DNA from 4 places in the Pseudoalteromonas sp. NJ631 genome. Region 3 is predicted to be linked to each of the others. Evidence: predicted binding sites of a transcription regulator. Region 3 holds the regulator's gene; each other region holds the start of a gene.
The links. The regulator sigma-54, encoded in region 3, starts transcription at its own class of promoters, with help from an activator protein. The targets are predictions, from matches to a motif close to GTTGGCACGNNNNTNGNNT.
Positions count from the first base shown of each region.

Region 1: the regulator sigma-54 is predicted to act here: its motif matches at 3,440-3,458, upstream of A587_RS0114175 (FimV/HubP family polar landmark protein).
Region 2: the regulator sigma-54 is predicted to act here: its motif matches at 1,512-1,530, upstream of A587_RS0114015 (flagellar assembly protein T N-terminal domain-containing protein).
Region 4: the regulator sigma-54 is predicted to act here: its motif matches at 2,677-2,695, upstream of A587_RS0106750 (LiaF domain-containing protein).

Region 1 is NZ_AKXJ01000007.1:211,612-215,928, forward strand. It holds gene A587_RS0114175 (FimV/HubP family polar landmark protein) at 1-3,379, opposite strand, end outside; gene A587_RS0114180 (aspartate-semialdehyde dehydrogenase) at 3,669-4,317, opposite strand, start outside.
Region 2 is NZ_AKXJ01000007.1:172,306-176,622, forward strand. It holds gene flgM (flagellar biosynthesis anti-sigma factor FlgM) at 66-389, shown strand; gene flgN (flagellar protein FlgN) at 382-810, shown strand; gene A587_RS0114010 (LPP20 family lipoprotein) at 885-1,361, opposite strand; gene A587_RS0114015 (flagellar assembly protein T N-terminal domain-containing protein) at 1,566-2,762, shown strand; tRNA gene A587_RS0114020 (tRNA-Arg) at 2,872-2,946, opposite strand; gene A587_RS0114025 (FlgO family outer membrane protein) at 3,278-3,919, opposite strand; gene A587_RS0114030 (FlgO family outer membrane protein) at 3,930-4,317, opposite strand, start outside.
Region 3 is NZ_AKXJ01000016.1:50,857-55,173, forward strand. It holds gene ptsN (PTS IIA-like nitrogen regulatory protein PtsN) at 1-49, opposite strand, end outside; gene hpf (ribosome hibernation promoting factor) at 51-338, opposite strand; gene A587_RS0120055 (RNA polymerase factor sigma-54) at 368-1,867, opposite strand; gene lptB (LPS export ABC transporter ATP-binding protein) at 1,914-2,639, opposite strand; gene lptA (lipopolysaccharide transport periplasmic protein LptA) at 2,639-3,181, opposite strand; gene lptC (LPS export ABC transporter periplasmic protein LptC) at 3,171-3,725, opposite strand; gene kdsC (3-deoxy-manno-octulosonate-8-phosphatase KdsC) at 3,722-4,273, opposite strand; gene A587_RS0120080 (KpsF/GutQ family sugar-phosphate isomerase) at 4,273-4,317, opposite strand, start outside.
Region 4 is NZ_AKXJ01000002.1:518,773-523,089, reverse strand. It holds gene A587_RS0106775 (sigma-54-dependent transcriptional regulator) at 1-160, shown strand, start outside; gene A587_RS0106770 (sensor histidine kinase) at 147-1,448, shown strand; yybP-ykoY riboswitch at 1,542-1,711, shown strand; gene A587_RS0106765 (manganese efflux pump MntP) at 1,719-2,282, shown strand; gene A587_RS0106750 (LiaF domain-containing protein) at 2,731-3,408, shown strand; gene A587_RS0106745 (M3 family metallopeptidase) at 3,478-4,317, opposite strand, start outside.

The DNA of each region.
Region 1 (4,317 bases), on a different contig from region 3:
GCAGATCTTCTTCGTCAAGAAACTCTTCTTCTGCCAGTAAATCCACTTCGTCATTAAGTGGATCATCTCCCAGCTCAATTTCAACTTCTTCATCCGAAAAGTCGTCTTCAAGTTCAGCATCCAACTCAAACTGTTCTTCGGCTTGAAGCTCCTGTAATAGCTCATCAACACTTTTTAAATCAGGATCTTCAAATTCACTGTCGTCGTCAGCTTGAACATTCTCATCACTAAAATCTGCTTCATTGGCTAGATCGGACTGTAATGTATCTTCCACCGGTTCTTCAGATGATTCAGGAATAGCATCCTCTTCATCCAACATACCAGACAAGTGTCCTGACTCCGTTTGCTCAGACTCTGCTAAATGCTGTTCAGACCCCAGTTCAGGCTCGTCAGATTCTTCTTCCAGCTCCGGCAAATCACCTTCTGGTGTTTCGTCAACTAATGCATCTATTTCGTCATTGGCCAGTTCATCAGATTCTTCTTCCAGCTCTGGCAAATCACCTTCTGGCGCTTCGTCTAGTAATGCATCAAGTTCGTCATTTTCCAGTTCATCAGATTCTTCTTCCAGCTCTGGCAAAACATCTTCTGGTGTTTCGTCAACTAATGCATCTAGTTCGTCATTTGCAAGTTCATCAGATTCTTCTTCCAGCTCTGACAAAACATCTTCGGGTGTTTCGTCAACTAATGCATCAAGATCGTCATCGGCCAGTTCATCAGATTCTTCTTCCAGCTCTGGCAAAACATCTTCTGGTGTTTCGTCAACTAATGTATCGAGTTCGTCATTTTCCAGTTCATCAGATTCTTCTTCCAGCTCTGGCAAAACATCTTCTGGTGTTTCGTCAACTAATGCATCTAGTTCGTCATTTCCCAGTTCATCAGATTCTTCTTCCAGCTCCGGCAACGTATCTTCTGCAGATTCGTCTAGTAACTCATCTAGATTGTCATCTGCAGGCTCACCAACTTCTTCTTCAAATTCTGGTAATGCGTCTTCTGGTACTTCGTCTACTAATGCATCGAGCTCGTCCTCTGCAGACTCACTACCTTCCTCTTCAAGATCCGGCAACTTATCTTCCTGCGCTTCACTTAATAAAGCATCAATATCATCGCCAGCTAGATCATCGGACTCTTCTTCCGGTTCCGGCAACGTATCTTCTTGCGCTTCATCCAATAAAGCATCGATATCATCACCAGCTAGATCATCGGACTCGTCTTCTAATTCCGGCAACGTATCTTCCTGCGCTTCACTTAATAAAGCATCGATATCATCACCAGCTAGATCATCGGACTCTTCTTCTAATTCCGGCAACGTATCGTCCTGTGCTTCATCCAATAAAGCATCAATATCGTCATCAGCAAGATCACTAGGCTCTTCTTCTAATTCCGGTAACGTATCTTCCTGCGCTTCATCTAATAAAGCATCAATATCATCACCAGCAAGATCACCGGATTCTTCTTCTAATTCTGGCAACGTATCTTCCTGCGCTTCATCCAATAAAGCATCAATATCATCACCAGCAAGATCACCGGATTCTTCCTCTAATTCCGGCAACGTATCTTCCTGCGCTTCATCCAATAAAGCATCGATATCATCACCTGCAAGATCACCGGACTCGTCTTCTAATTCCGGCAACGTATCTTCCTGCGCTTCATCTAATAAAGCATCAATATCATCACCAGCAAGATCACCGGATTCTTCTTCTAATTCCGGCAACGTATCTTCCTGCGCTTCATCCAATAAAGCATCGATATCATCACCGTCGAGCATATCTGACTCTTCGTTAATTTCAGCTAACGTATCGTCTTGCACTTCATTTAACAGGGCATCAATATCATCACCCGCAAGCTCAGTACTTGGTTCCTCAAAATCAGGCAATGCATCATCGTCAGCATCTTGAGAGGCATCAAGTAGCGCATCGATATCATCGGCATCGACTAAGCTCTCACTATCAAAATTGCCGCTAAATTCGGGCTCTTCATCTAGCGCACCGTCAAGAATTGAATCGATATCATCATCGTTTGCAACAGCACCAGCTTGCTCATCAGCGAGTTCCTCGCTCAGGGCTGCAAGGGCATCATCACTAACATCAATTTCTTCATCTTGAGACTCATTGAACAAATCATCAAGATCGCTGTCACTTAAAATATCTTGGCCATCATCAACATCAAGCGAAACTTCATCACCAGTCTCGTCAAAGCTCTGTTGCATAAAGTCTTCGTCATGATCATCATCAAACGAAATATCTTCATTTAGTAAGCTATCTAATTCATCTTGGTCTAACGTATCACTTCCTTCATCGAAGTCGTCATCAAGTGAGTCAAAGGTAATTTCATCGTCTTCAGGTAAGATATCGTCATCTAACTGTACGCTTGCGCCCAGAGCGTCTTCATCGTCGCCCATTCCGATATCAAGTGGGTCTGGCTCAGGGTCAAATGCAGTCGCAGCGGTTGCAGCTCCCGCCGCCGCAGCGCCTGCAGCCACAGATGGTGTTTGCGGAAGAAAATCGTCGTCATCTGTCGACGCTTGAGATTGATTTCTTCGGCGTAGAAACATAACGAATCCAGCAATTGCCAGTAGTGCCGGTAATGTGGCAAGTAACGCAATGCCAGCTGGTGAGCTAAAGAATGTGCTTAACTCGCTACTTTCTTGCGCTTTTGCCTGAGCTGCCTGCTGATCAATCATTTCATTTTGCAAGTCAATAACAGCCTTGAGCTGTTGCTGGATTTCGCTGTCTTTACCAAGTTGGGTACGAACCGTTTGAAGTTCAGTAGAAATAGCGCCGAGCTGCTGTTTTAATTTATTGTTTTCGGATAGGATTTCTTCAACATTACGCACCGAGGATTTGAACTCTTTTTGTAAGTCCATCAGGCGCATGTCCTGTTCCATTTTTAAAGAGCGCAGTTGATTAGTCAGGTCTTCTTTTGCTTCTTCTACATCGACTTTACGAGCTTGTGTAACCTTTTTTTCGGCTTCGTTTATTGCATTTGGATTCAATAATCCCTTACGCTTCATTTCCCAAAGTTTGTCATCTTGATCCGACTTTTGCTTTGCCAACTCAGGGTTAACACTGCGAATTTCATTGATGGTAGGAATACGTAAATACGCCCCATCCTGCATATGGTTGAGGTTTTTATCTAGAAATGAATTAGGATTTTTATCGTAAAGCGCCTTCATCACCTGATAAATGGTGACCGAGTCATCTGGTCGCACTTTTTGTGCTATACGCCACAATGTATCCGTGGGTCTGATAGGCCCTATTGACCGACCTTGAGCCCCATAATCAACCCCTTTAGGGCCTTTTAGCACTACCCCCTCTTGGGTATATACTGGTGTGGCAATCAGTGCGAATACAAAGATACTAAATAAGGCTAAACCGCGCATGCCGATCCTTTACTCAAATGTTTAACACCCGTTAAACGACGTTTTATTATTATGGCTTTGAAGCAAGCTCTATTCCAAATGCAAACTATAAACCAGATATGTTGGAATATCCATTGCAACGTATTGAAAGTTAACATGGTTATAATGCTTTTTATTGATTTTGGAATAGCTGATATAGGTGAAGAATAGTCAAGTATTTGACTTAACGGCAAACTTCTTGGCAGAAGTTTGCCGTTATAGCGCAGAAAGGTAAGCAAAACTCTGCTTACTTTGCGATATCAATGGGTACTTATAGATAGCTTTCTATCAGGGCTTCTGCAATTTGGATGCTATTTGTTGCGGCACCTTTTCTAGTGTTGTCTGATACCACCCATAAGTTTAAGCCTAGTGGATGTGAAATATCTTGCCTTACACGACCTACATAGACGGTATCGTTACCACTTGCATCACTTACCGGTGTTGGGTAATCATTTTCGTCTTCAATTAGCTCAACACCCGGCGCATCAGCAAGTAACTGCTTAACATGTTCAAGATCATAAGGCATGCGCGTTTCAAGATGAATGGCTTCAGCATGACCGAAAAACACAGGAACGCGAACCGCAGTCGGGTTAACCAAAACACTCGAATCGCCCAAGATTTTTTGCGTTTCCCACACCATCTTCATTTCTTCTTTGGTGTAACCATTTTCTTGGAACGCATCAATTTGAGGAATGACATTAAAAGCGATTTGTTTGCTAAATACTTCGTTTTCCATCGGTCTTGCATTCATTAAGTTTGCAGTTTGCTTAGCCAACTCATCTACCGCTTCTTTACCTGCGCCAGATACCGCTTGGTAAGTTGAGACATTAATTCTGTCAATGCCATAGGCATCATAAATTGGTTTAAGTGCCACTAGCATTTGGATTGTAGAGCAGTTTGGATTAGCAATGATGTTACGA
Region 2 (4,317 bases), on a different contig from region 3:
GCTAAAGTAATACTATTAAACGCCGATAACAAGGCTGAGAGTATAATTTTATTGGGTCTACAATCATGGTTAATCAAGTTAACGGTCAGAATCAGTCTACATCCGTTGCTAATAATGTTAAGCAACAGAAAGCTGAATTGCAAAGAAATGATGCCAACAGCGCATCAGTTAAATCACCTGCTACACCAAAAGCAGCTGCGGATTCAGTCAGTCTGACTCCACAAGCGCAACAGCTGAAAACAGTCAACGAAAAAGCGCAGCAATCATCAGGCTTTGACGACAAGAAAGTCGAAGAATTGAAAAAAGCGATTGCAGAAGGCAAGTACCAAGTTGACGCGGAAAAACTCGCCAAAAACATAGCTGCATTTGAGTTCGAAATATATGGATGATTTGGTTCGGCTTTGCCACCACAAACTTTCTGAACAAATCTCAACGCTAGAAGCGATGACCCAGCTTCTGGCGCGTGAGCTTGACGAGCTTGCATCTCGGCGTGGCGACAACTTAAAAGAAATCGCTCGTGAAAAGCTAACTCTCATTTCAAAACTGCAAAAGCTCGACAATGAATTGTCAAAAACAGAGTCTCACGTCTTTGAACACAATGAAGTAGCCCCGCTCGTTACTAAAGTGCGAGCACTACTCAGTGAATGCCAAACCAAAAATGAAATCAATGCTAAAACTGCTCATCAGGCGAATGTAAGCACACGTGAATTAAAAGGGATCTTAATTGGCGCACCAACTTCGATTACATATGGTCAGGATGGTAGTGTTAAAAGTAGCGACAGTGAGTTAGTACGTAACCTAAAGGCGTAGCCACGCCAATCATATTTCAGTATTGAAGAACAACCGAAATGCAGCATATTAAGTAAGCGACATGTGATGAGTGCTTACTTAAAACTATAAGATATCTTCTTAATTTTCTGCGGCTTGACTTGAGTAATATACAAATCATAAACGCGTTTCATATCAAGCTCTAATTCCGTCGTGTAAGTATCACCAACAGCGTAACTTTTCAGCACCTTAGCCCCTCGAACGAGTCCATTTACTTGGCTCTTAAGGCCGTCGTTTTGCGCAACCGCCCCTTTTACCGTAATAGTGGATGTCAAATTCTGGCCATACAGTTGCTCAGCCAATTCACGATACGCTTCTAATTTTGAGACTTTAATAGCCATTAGTTGCTTCTCACCCGCAGTTTTACCCGGCTGAGCACTCAAAGGCGCGTACCCCACAGCCCGTAAAACAGGAAAGGTTTCCGGTTGCACCGTTTCATATTCAATGTGCTTGTCAACGAGGCTTGAACAGCCACTGAGTCCCGCTAACGAGCAAACCATAACAACTGCACTGATAGAATTAGTGATACGCATTTCACTACACTCCGCTACAATAAATACCAATCAAAATTTAACGCTTCCCCAGCATCTTGGTCTCGCAAGGGTTGTTGTGGTTTCATCGAGTATTGGCAATAAATAAGATTAACTTTCATAAAATATGATTATGCACGAACCTTGCCAAAATTTGGCACAGGTATTGCTGAGTTAAAAGGTAGTTTTTGATCTGGGCATTTAAACATGAAAAAGCAATTCACGATCAGTCTATCACTGTTGTGTATCACCTTAACTAATCCTGCTTATGCCGAATGGTTTGAAGTTACCGGCATGGCTGACGTTAAAAATGGCGATCATCAAAAAGCCAAAAGAAAGGCCGTAAACGACGCCATCACACAAGCATTGCTGTTTTCTGGTGCTTCTGTGAGTAGTGTACAAACCGTCACCGATGGTGTGCTCACCCAAGATCAACTTAAGATCCGCTCAAATGCCGAAATCCAGAGCGCCAACGTGATTGCTGAAGCAAAAGTCGGTGACTCATGGCAAGTAACATTGCATATCGATATTACCCCACAAAGTGCTCAGTGCCCAACTAGTGCATACAATAAACAGGTTGCAGTCACACAAAGCCAGTTAAAAAATAAACATCAAGCAACTTTAGGTCAAATTTTTGACGTAAATAAAGCGGTGAGCGAGCGCCTATACCAGACTATGACTGAACAAAAGTCGAGCTTAGAACCCGTTCCCTATTTTGCACAGACCATAGATGTTAGCCGCTTTTTCAGTCAACGTTTTGATTATAATGAACAGCTAATCGAGACCATTACAGCAAATACCAACAGCCAATTTGTACTACTGAGTCAAATTACTGATGTTGCTAGTGTCGATAAACTTAATAGTGACCTCGCATTTTGGCAAAGCGATAAATACTTAAGAAGCTTCAAGGTAGACTTTGCGCTGTTTGATGCACTTTCTCATGAAAGGGTGTGGCAAAAACAATATGCCACTCAAGGCGTGTGGCCGTTTAAGAAAACCAAATTAATTGATGTGTACAGTGAGCGCTTTTGGCAGACAGATTATGCTGATGAGATCCAAACCACGCTGACACAAATCGCAACTGATTTAAACGCAGCGGTCGCCTGCTTACCTACCAATGGCAAAATCCTACATATCGATGATGAACAAGTCGTTATTAATTTGGGCCGCATGCATGGCTTAGAGAATGGCCAGATCCTTAACGTAGCACATAGTAATCCGCTGACTAATGTCGATGGTAAAATATTTATGCATCAAATTAAAACCATTAATAAGCTGCAAGTGATCCAAGTGAACGCTCAAAACGCCATTGCGGTAAATATCAGTAATCGCCCACTTCACAATGTGCAAATTAATGATTTGGTTGAAATTCAAATAGAAAATGAAAATGAGTTTGAATTGTAAGGCAGAGCCTTCCTGCAGCAAAAGGCAAGAATTTCGATGACTTTACCCCCTCTGCATCATGCTTCCACCTCCCATTTACTTTGGTCATTCCACACAGAAATGATACCAATGGCGTCCCCAGTAGGAATCGAACCTACATCTAAGCCTTAGGAGGGCCTTGTTTTATCCATTAAACTATGGGGACAATCTCTAAAGTCAGATAACAATCGCCTTTTTTGACCTTCACTAGCGGGATCTACATTACTTAATACCCATGAAAGTCTGGAGTTGTCGATTCTCTGTTGTACTGCATCTCAGTGACTTCGCTTTAGTATACTGATCTTAATGAACTTTTAAAGATTAATAGTCAATTTATTCGCGATAATAAATGAGGTGGTTCAGTAGGTGAATACGCAGCAGTTAAGACCCACTACTGCGCTATCAGTTACTTCGCTTGAGGTGTGAGTAAGAAGTAGGATAGTTCTTCGTTTAATAAAACCTAAACGGTATTTCTTCTAAAAACGCTATTTGAAGTACTACCTTGAAGCGGTTGCCTGATCATCAAGGATAAAATACGGGATGGTCACCACCGTGCTTGCGATCACTAAGTTAGTGTTAAACTCTAACAACCTTGCGTTCACCTCCACGCCTCGTGGACGATAAACCATAGTGCCTGTCAGCAAATGACTGGGCGATTGCGTGTTTTTCAAGCGGCTTGCGTTACGCGAAAAAGTCAAATCACCACTGGATGTCACTTCAATTTTCCCCAATGCTTTAAAGTCTAATGCTTGATAACCCAGCTTTTGCATTTGATGCATTAAAGACTCAGCCAATTGGTTTCCTAGCTGGTTTGTATCCCTTAATGATTCATTAAAGTTAACAAAACTAGCTACCGCTATCGACTCAGGCTTTTGCCCTAACACAGTATCTGACAGTTCCAACGCAATTTGATTGGCGTAGTTAGCAATTTCTTTGCGATGACGATAGCTAACGAAGCCAATATCTTGCGATATCGCCGCTTGTGAATCTTCATTACGCTCTTGCTCTTCCATCATGGCATATAATATTTCCATATCGGATTGCTGCGTTTCTGTAGATTCAGGAGTCGCCTGATTTGTCACTTCGCAACCACCGAGTAATGCGAGTGTCGTCGCGAATAGCACTACGTTTTTCATCATCGCCTCCGAATTAGTTCGCACGCTCTATACGAATGCCATCGTATGCCGCACCATCTTGTAGGGCGTTAACTACGTTCTGCGGTAAAAAGCCTTGAGCAGAACCCACGACACTTTTACTTCTAAGCCCAACCACTCTGGCATTAACCATAACTCCACCCTGATGATTCACCAAAGTACCACCTAGCACATACAAAAAAGGATGGTCGTCAGATAGCTCTAAAAAGTCACGACTAAAAATAAAATCGCCTTCAGGTGTCACCCGGATATAGTCTGTTGTTTTAAAGTCCACAACAGGGATCCCAAACGCATGAAGCTCATGGATAAAGCTTTCAGCCAACTGGTTACCCAGCAAGGAACCTTTATCAAATTCTTTATCTAAAAATACAAAGCTTGTCACT
Region 3 (4,317 bases):
GGACCGCAGCTTTACTGCAGTCCTTGTTCACTAATTCACTTAATTTCATCTTAGTGTCGAGTGAGCTTCTCTTTGTGTTTAATAACTTGACGATCTAGCTTGTCGATGAGGCCATCAATTGCGGCATACATATCTTGATGCTCTGTTGATGCAAATAGCTCGCCGCCGTTTACGTGTAATGTTGCTTCTGCTTTTTGTACTAGCTTCTCGACATCAAGGATCACATGCACGTTATTGATATGATCAAAGTGCCTTTCTAGCTTCGCAAACTTGTTGGTGACATAGTCTCTTAATGAGTCAGTAATTTCTACATGGCGACCAGTTAGATTTAGTTGCATAAGCATTTTTCCTTCTTGGGTTTTACGTCTTATATCAAGCTTTTACGCTGATTTGACGGTGGAATGGCTAGGGATTCACGATATTTTGCAATCGTACGTCTCGCTACCTTAATTCCTTGCTCAGCTAAGATATCTGCAATTTTGCTGTCACTCAATGGCTTCGCGGTATTTTCTGCAGCTATCAGCTTTTTGATAAGTGCTCTAATTGCTGTAGAAGAGCACTCACCTCCATTTTCTGTACTTACATGGCTAGAGAAGAAGTACTTCAGCTCAAATATTCCCCGAGGTGTATGCATGTATTTTTGTGTTGTCACACGGGAAATTGTGGACTCATGCATCTCAACCATTTCAGCAACATCATTTAGCACCATAGGGCGCATTGCTTCGGGGCCATGTTCAAAGAATGCCTGTTGTTGTTGCACAATGCAATTGGTAACTTTTAATAATGTATCATTTCGGCTTTCTAAGCTTTTAATAAACCACTTTGCTTCTTGTAAATGTGAGCGAATAAACTGACTATCTGTGCTGGATTTCGCTGTTCTAGACATCGCAGCATAATGGTCGTTTACTCTTATTTTAGGCATAGCATCAGGATTTAGCTCTACGATCCAACGACCTTTTACTTTTTTTACCGATACGTCAGGGATCACATATTCAGGCTCTTCATGAATAATGCTTGCCGCTGGTTTTGGGTTAAGACTATGAATTAACGTCATGACCTCTTTGAGATCGGCTTCTTTAAGGCGCGTTTTCTTAGCCAAAGTTCGATAGTCACGGCTGGCAAGCAAGTCGATATGCTCTGTCAGGATCATTTTCGTTTCGGCAATCCATGGCGTATCTGGGGCGAATTGATTTAGCTGAATACACAAGCATTCTTGTAAACTACGCGCTGCGATACCGACAGGATCGAAAAGCTGAATACGTTTGAGCACGGCTTCGACTTCATCCAGCTCAATAGGCTCTTCGCTACTCTCATCATTAATGCTTTCTAAAATGTCTTCGCAAGACAGTGTTAAAATGCCTGACAGGTCGACCGCTTCAATAATCGCAATCGCAATCGCTCTATCTGTTGGACTAAACGGTGTCAGCTCAAGTTGCCACATGAGATAATCATGAAGAGATTCAGAGGTTTCCCCTTGATAAACATTATCGTCATCGGGAAGTGGGCCTGAGCTTGCAGCGGGCGCTGCACTCATATACTCGTCCCAAGTGACATCCATAGCAAGGTCATCGCTCACAGTGTCTTTGCTCATGGCAGTATCTGAGTCTATCTCATAGTCACTAACCTGCACTTCATCGCTTGAATCTTGATTGTCGTCAGCACTGCTCTTTTCTTGACTGTGTTGGTCAGCGTTTTCGCCGTCAGTATTATCACCTTCTTCCACTTCCAACAATGGATTGCTGTCTAACGCTTCTTGTATTTCTTGTTGCAGGTCCAATGTACTGAGCTGCAGCAAGCGAATGGCTTGTTGCAGTTGTGGAGTCATTGTAAGTTGCTGCCCCATGCGCAGCTGTAATGATTGCCTCATGTATCTCTAACAATCCTTTTTAACAGTTATTAATACTACGTCTTAACTATAGCTTGAATTGTTCGCCTAGGTAGACATCTCTTACGGTTTGATCTGCCAAAACATGTTCTGGCGTGCCTGCAGCGATTAACTCACCATGTGAAACGATGTAGGCTTTTTCACATACGTCCAGTGTTTCTCTAACGTTATGATCGGTGATTAGCACACCGATACCGCGGTTTTTTAGGTGCTCTATGATTGTCTTTATATCTAACACCGAAATAGGATCAACACCAGCAAAAGGTTCATCTAACAGGATAAACTTAGGGTTAGCGGCTAAAGCGCGAGCAATTTCTACGCGTCTTCTTTCGCCTCCCGACAATGCCATGCCCTGTGAGTCGCGAATGTGTTGAATATTAAATTCGTCCAGTAACTCATTGAGTTCAGCTTCTCTTTCAACTTTAGATAAGTCTTTTCGAGTTTCTAGAATCGCCATCAAATTTTGATAGACCGTGAGTTTTCTAAAGATCGAAGACTCTTGCGGTAGATAACCAATACCAAGTCGCGCGCGGCTGTGCATCGGTAGCAAAGTGATATCTTCGTCATCAATCTGAATAAAACCTTTGTCGCTTGGTACTAACCCTACAATCATATAAAAGGTCGTGGTTTTACCTGCGCCATTCGGGCCCAATAAGCCTACAATGCTGCCAGCTTGAACACTTAAGCCAACATTTTTGACGACCTGGCGGCCTTTATAACTCTTTGCTAAACCAGTTGCTTTGAGCTCGCTCATTAATTGTTACCTTCTTCCTGCGCTTTTTTATCTTTTGCGTCTTTTTTGTCATCAACAGGAACAAGGATGGTTCTTACACGGGAATCTTCTTGGTCTGAGCGCTCAGCACTGATCAGTTGCTTTTCAATGTCATAGGTGATGACCTGAGCATTGATTTTTTGCCCAGTTTGATTGATTTCCGCATCGCCAGAAATGACTAAGGTGCCTTCCGCAACGTCGTAGCGAATTTCGTTTGCTTTGGCTTCTAGCAAATTACCATCAGGTTGACGTTCGCTGAAAATAGCTGGGCTGCCAGTTGCAACAAGCAGTTGCTTGTTAGTACCAAGCTCCGCGCGGCGATGGACTTCTAGGCGATCGGCATTTATTTTTCTGTTGCCATGAATAATAACAACATTCTGTTCAAAAATACCGATGTTGCTTTGCAGTTGAGCTTGCTGACGGCCAGCATCAATAATGACTTCATTTTGTTCTGCAGCAATTACTAGAGTAGAACTTGCAAGCAAGCCGATGAAAACTAGTTTGTTAATGATTTTACTGGTCATAATAAATTGTCTTTGTGTGGTTGATGAGTTCGATCACTTGCTTTTGTAGATCCGCATGCAGTCCTTTACCCGTGATCCTAAGACTAGGACCCGTGATAACGACAGGGTGTTCCGACTTCATCAATTTTTGCTTAATTTCAACTCTTACATTATCGGCATTGATATCGGTGATCATGGCGTTAGGCGTTAAATTCTTTGCCAGCACATTGCCTTCTAATATCAAGGTATTGTTTTCGTACAGTGTTGCTTCTAATGCACTTATTTGCCAATTTTGCTCACCGTTATATAAGGTGAAAATAGGCTTTTCAAAGTGACTAAAGCCAAGATCTTGATACAACTCCATCTTATCAGCAGTTACCTGATAGTTTAATAAGCCATTTTCACTATAGGTCGTTTGCTGAAGCGTGGTTGCAACATAATCGGGCTTAGCTAACGGTTCATCTTCTTTTGCTGAGTCCGCCTCTGATGGATTAAACATGGGCGACCACATCCAAACCATTAAAGAAGCGAAAACAATGAGTAAGATGACACGCAATACGGTCATGTACTTGATCCTTTGGAAGTCAATAAGTGATTTTGGCTGAGCATTAGAAGATCAGTCAGTTCTCTCACAGCACCAAAACCACCAGGCATCAAGGTTGTGTAATGAGCGATATGTTTAACAAGAGGATGTGCATCATTGACGGCAACGGCAAAACCGACTCGTTCCATTACGGGTAGGTCTGGACCATCATCACCAATATACGCAATTTCGTCATCACTAAGGTTGAGCTTAGTCTTCAGTTCATCATATGCCACTAACTTGTTTTCTTGGCCTTGGTAAATATAAGTTACATTTAAACTAGTCATGCGTTGCTGAACTATTTGTGAATGCCTACCTGTGATAACGGCGACTTCGATACCACAATCAATCAAGGCCTTAACACCAAACCCATCTTTGGTATTAAATGCTTTCAGTTCTTCACCATTATTACCAAGGTATATACGGCCATCTGAGAATACGCCATCAATATCGCAAATCAATAATTTGATTTGTTTTGCTTTTTCCCAAGCTTTAGGTGAAATCGTCTGATATAAATCTTCAAATTGCATTACAGCACCCCCGCTCTAAGTAAATCTTGCGTATTCAAGGCGCC
Region 4 (4,317 bases), on a different contig from region 3:
CGCGGGACTTCTTGACACCTATAACCTCGCAGAAATAGAGCAGCACACCATAGAGCGTGCGGTCCGAGACTTTAAAGGAAATATCAGCCATGCAGCTAAAGCGCTTGGGATCACTCGAGCGTCACTGTACCGTAAAATGGAGAAGTATGATGTGGAATAATAGCCTCGTTCGCATGGCCATTTTTCAACTCGCAGCCATTTTATTCGCCACACTTGGTGTGCTGGGCTTTCTCCACAGCTACGTCTTTTTGTTTAGTGGTTTATCCATTGCGATTGCAGTCCTATTCACAGTGCTGTCTATTGCCACGCTGAAAAGACAAAAACAACAATTCGAAGAGGTGTTTACTGCGCTCAAGTATCAAGATGGTAGCTTTAGAATTGATAATAAGTACCCAGTAAGTAAGCAAGCACTTACAACCTGTAACGAGCTTATTCAGAAAGCTCAGCAAGATAAAACCAAGCAGGCAGAGCTCGTCACCACATACGAAACTATGCTACAACACATAGAGGCTGGTCTTATCCTTATCAAAAATGACCACACCATTTTGATTTGCAATAACAGCGCAAAGCAATTGTTGGATATTCGCGGCGCAGAATCCGGATACTCACTACTTGCAGCACACCCAGAGCTTGAACAAGCCAAAGTAGGTAGTCATATCGCCAACGACTTACTATTTAAATATTTTACGTTTTCCAATCAAGGCAGTCAGTACCAACTTTGGCTTTTCACCGCGATTTCAGAGCAGCTTGAGAGCACCCAAATCGAGTCTTGGCAAAAGCTGATCAGAGTGCTTATCCATGAAATAGGAAACTCCGTCGCACCGATTCATTCGCTCTCCAATACGCTAGTTAATATCACCAATAATCAGCTAGCCGAAGCGGTAACAGACCAAGAACTCGTTGAAGACTACCTACAAAGCCTGCAAGCGATTGGTATTAGAAGCCAGTCTTTACTTGGCTTTATTGATAACTACAGAAAGCTCACGCATATTCCTGAACTTGACCTCCAACCGCTTGCGGTACAGACTTTATTTGACGACATTACGCCGCTGATAAAAAGCGACTTTAGTGACGCCCATATCACCCTACACTTTGATGTGACGCCCGCTGCGCTGAGCATTAATGTTGATAGAAAAATGATAGAGCAAGTGCTGCTCAATCTACTAAATAACGCCAAAGATGCCATGAAACATAACAACCATGAAAAAATAGTGACTGTATCAGCAACGATTAATCGCTACGGCAAATGTGAGATCAAAGTTGCTGATAACGGGGAAGGAATAGAACCCAGCGCACTTGATAAAATATTCGTACCATTTTTTACCACAAAACCTCATGGTTCAGGAATTGGGCTTGCGCTCAGCCAACAAATTATCCATCGCCACAAAGGGCGGATCAGCGCGACTTCTGAAGCAGGAAAAGGGAGCTGCTTTAGTGTCTTGCTGTAAGATAAATAACTAAAAATGGAGCCAACTCATCCACCATATCGTGTAGAGCTAGCTATAAACTTAGATTTCTATTTAGAACAATTCTTGATATTATTGCAACTCGTTGGGGAGTAGCCTGCTTCCAATGCTCGGAAGAGTCCGTATCAACATAATTGGCCACATGCCATGGTGCGGACACCTCTCGGTTGGCGAGACCATCGATATATCCATGCCTGTGGTCGGGCGTGTGGATGTATCGTGGACTCAAATCGCCCGACCGGAGCAATGTAAATGAATTTCGTCACCCTGCTACTGTTAGCATACGCCATGTCTACCGATGCGTTTGCCGCGGCAATCGGTAAAGGCGCCAGCCTAAAATCACCTCGGCTTACCGAAGCCATAAAAATCGGCCTTATTTTTGGGATTATTGAAGCCAGTACACCGCTGATTGGCTGGTTAATAGGACAATCTGCTGCAGACTATGTCGAGGCTTGGGATCACTGGATTGCCTTTATCTTACTGTTAGGGCTTGGCGCTCATATGATTTATGAGAGCCTTAAGGGTGATGACGATGCGCAAACTCAACACGCTAAACAACCTTGGTTAAAAACCATTATCACAGCGTTTGGCACCAGTATTGATGCAATGGCTGTCGGTGTCAGTCTCGCATTTGTTGATGTGAATATATGGCTCGCCGCTGCGCTCATCGGCCTTGCCACCACCATGATGGTAACGATTGGTGTGATGATTGGGCACTCGGCAGGAAAGTTTCTTGGTAGTCGAGCTGAAACCTTTGGAGGGGTGATCTTAATCTGTGTGGGAACTTGGTTGCTATATAGCCACCTTTCGATTTAATCTAACCCGCAAGAAGAGCGGTATATTTACCGCTCGCTTACTTACCCCTTTACGTTAGGGCTAATGGCTTTTAAGCCTTTTTAATCGCTTTTTTCAGCTTTTTGATTTTCGCTTCATGCTTTTCAATCTTTGCTTTACGCGCTTTCAGCTCTTTTTTAAGCGCTTTAACATCACTTTTCTTCGCCATAACTAATCTCCTTTGGTTGTTTTGCGAACACCTACTACCATAGCAAAGTGACTGACAATATCAAACTGAACCTGCGCTACTGCGTTGCCAGCCATCTAAGAGTGGTAATTTTGACCAAATACTATTTTGTATAACTAAATATTAGTAAATAAATAGAGTAAGTTGATATTATAAAATACTAACCATTTGTTTTATATGTGATTTAATATTGGCTTGGTTGTTGCTACTTTAACCACAAATCAAGAGAACGGAACCAACCATATGTCTGTACCATTAAAAGATAGACCTCTCGAATCCGTCAGGGAAGAGGTGATTGACCAGTTAATTCTAAATTACAGCCACGGTGAGCTTTCGGCTGATGCATTCGAGAGACGATTAGATAAAGCATACGACCTGAACGAACAAGAACAAATTGCAGCACTTAGTGCTGATTTACCGCTCAAGTCGGATGCAAGATATCACAGCGAAAAAGCCGCTCGTTTGGGTCCAAAATTTACCTCAAGCGTAGATGCTGCTGAGACGATAAGCATTACCTCTATCCTTAGTTCCAACCATCGCAGTGGCGAGTGGGTCGTACCTAAAGAGATCCACCTAAAAAACTACCTTGGCAGCTTGGAACTAGATTTTAGCAACGCAATTTTTAGTCACCCTGAAGTACATATTTATATCGATTGCATTTTAGGCAGTGACGAAATCTTTGTACCAGACACAGTCGACGTCGTCACCGATATTCGTAATATTATGGGTTCAGTAGAAAACACAAGAAATACGCTTGCATCTGCAGGACAGGTGAAACAGCGTCCACGAATTTATATTCACGGCAGAATGATTTTGGGTAGCATTGAAGTTAGTGTAAAACGCTCGATGAAAGCGCAAATAAAGCAATTTGCCGACGGCCTTAAATCCCTATTTGGTGACGGCACGAAATCCAAAAGCTAAAGCTTTATAAAAAACCCCTTGGCATCAAGTTCAGGGGTTTTTTATTATCCGAATAGTAGAGTAAACTTTTTACTTCTCTACTGGAAAGCCTCTATCACGCATCAGCGCCTCAACTTCAGCGTCACGACCTCTAAACTTGCGATATGCTTCAGCAGGATCCATTGAGTTGCGAACTGAGAATAGGTAATCTACCAAACGCTGTGCTACGTCTTTGTCGTAGAAGCCGCCTGGCGCTTCAGCAAACGCTTCTGCTGCATCAGAAGTTAATACCTCAGCCCACAGGTAACCGTAGTAACCCGCTGAATAACCTTCACCTGAGAACACGTGACCAAAGTGAGTAGTACGATGACGCATCACGACCTCGTCCGGCATGCCTAGCGCACCTAACTGAGACTTTTCGAATGCAACAGGATCACCAATCTTATCAGGATCTGTGGTATGGAAAAGCATATCCATGATAGCCGAGCCAAGGTATTCAGTCGTCGCGAACCCTTGGTTAAAGGTTGCTGACTTCTTGATTTTCTCGACTAGTGCTTTAGGCATAGGTTTACCTGTTTTATAGTGAACTAGGTAACGATTGATCACTTCATCTGTCGCCAACCAACGCTCCAATAACTGAGATTGGAACTCAGTGTAGTCGCGCACGCCAGAGTTTGAACTTGGATACTTCACGTTTGATGAAAGCGCATGCAGTGCGTGACCAAACTCGTGGAAATAGGTTTCTGCATCTGACCAAGAAATTAAGGTCGCTTCACCTTCTGGTGCTTTCACAAAGTTGGAGTTGTTTGAGCTAAGCACATTTGTTTTACCATCAAATGTTGTATGGCTACGATATGATATGGCCCACGCACCAGAGCGTTTACCTTTACGTGCGAACGGGTCTAAATACCAAAGGCCGATATTATCACC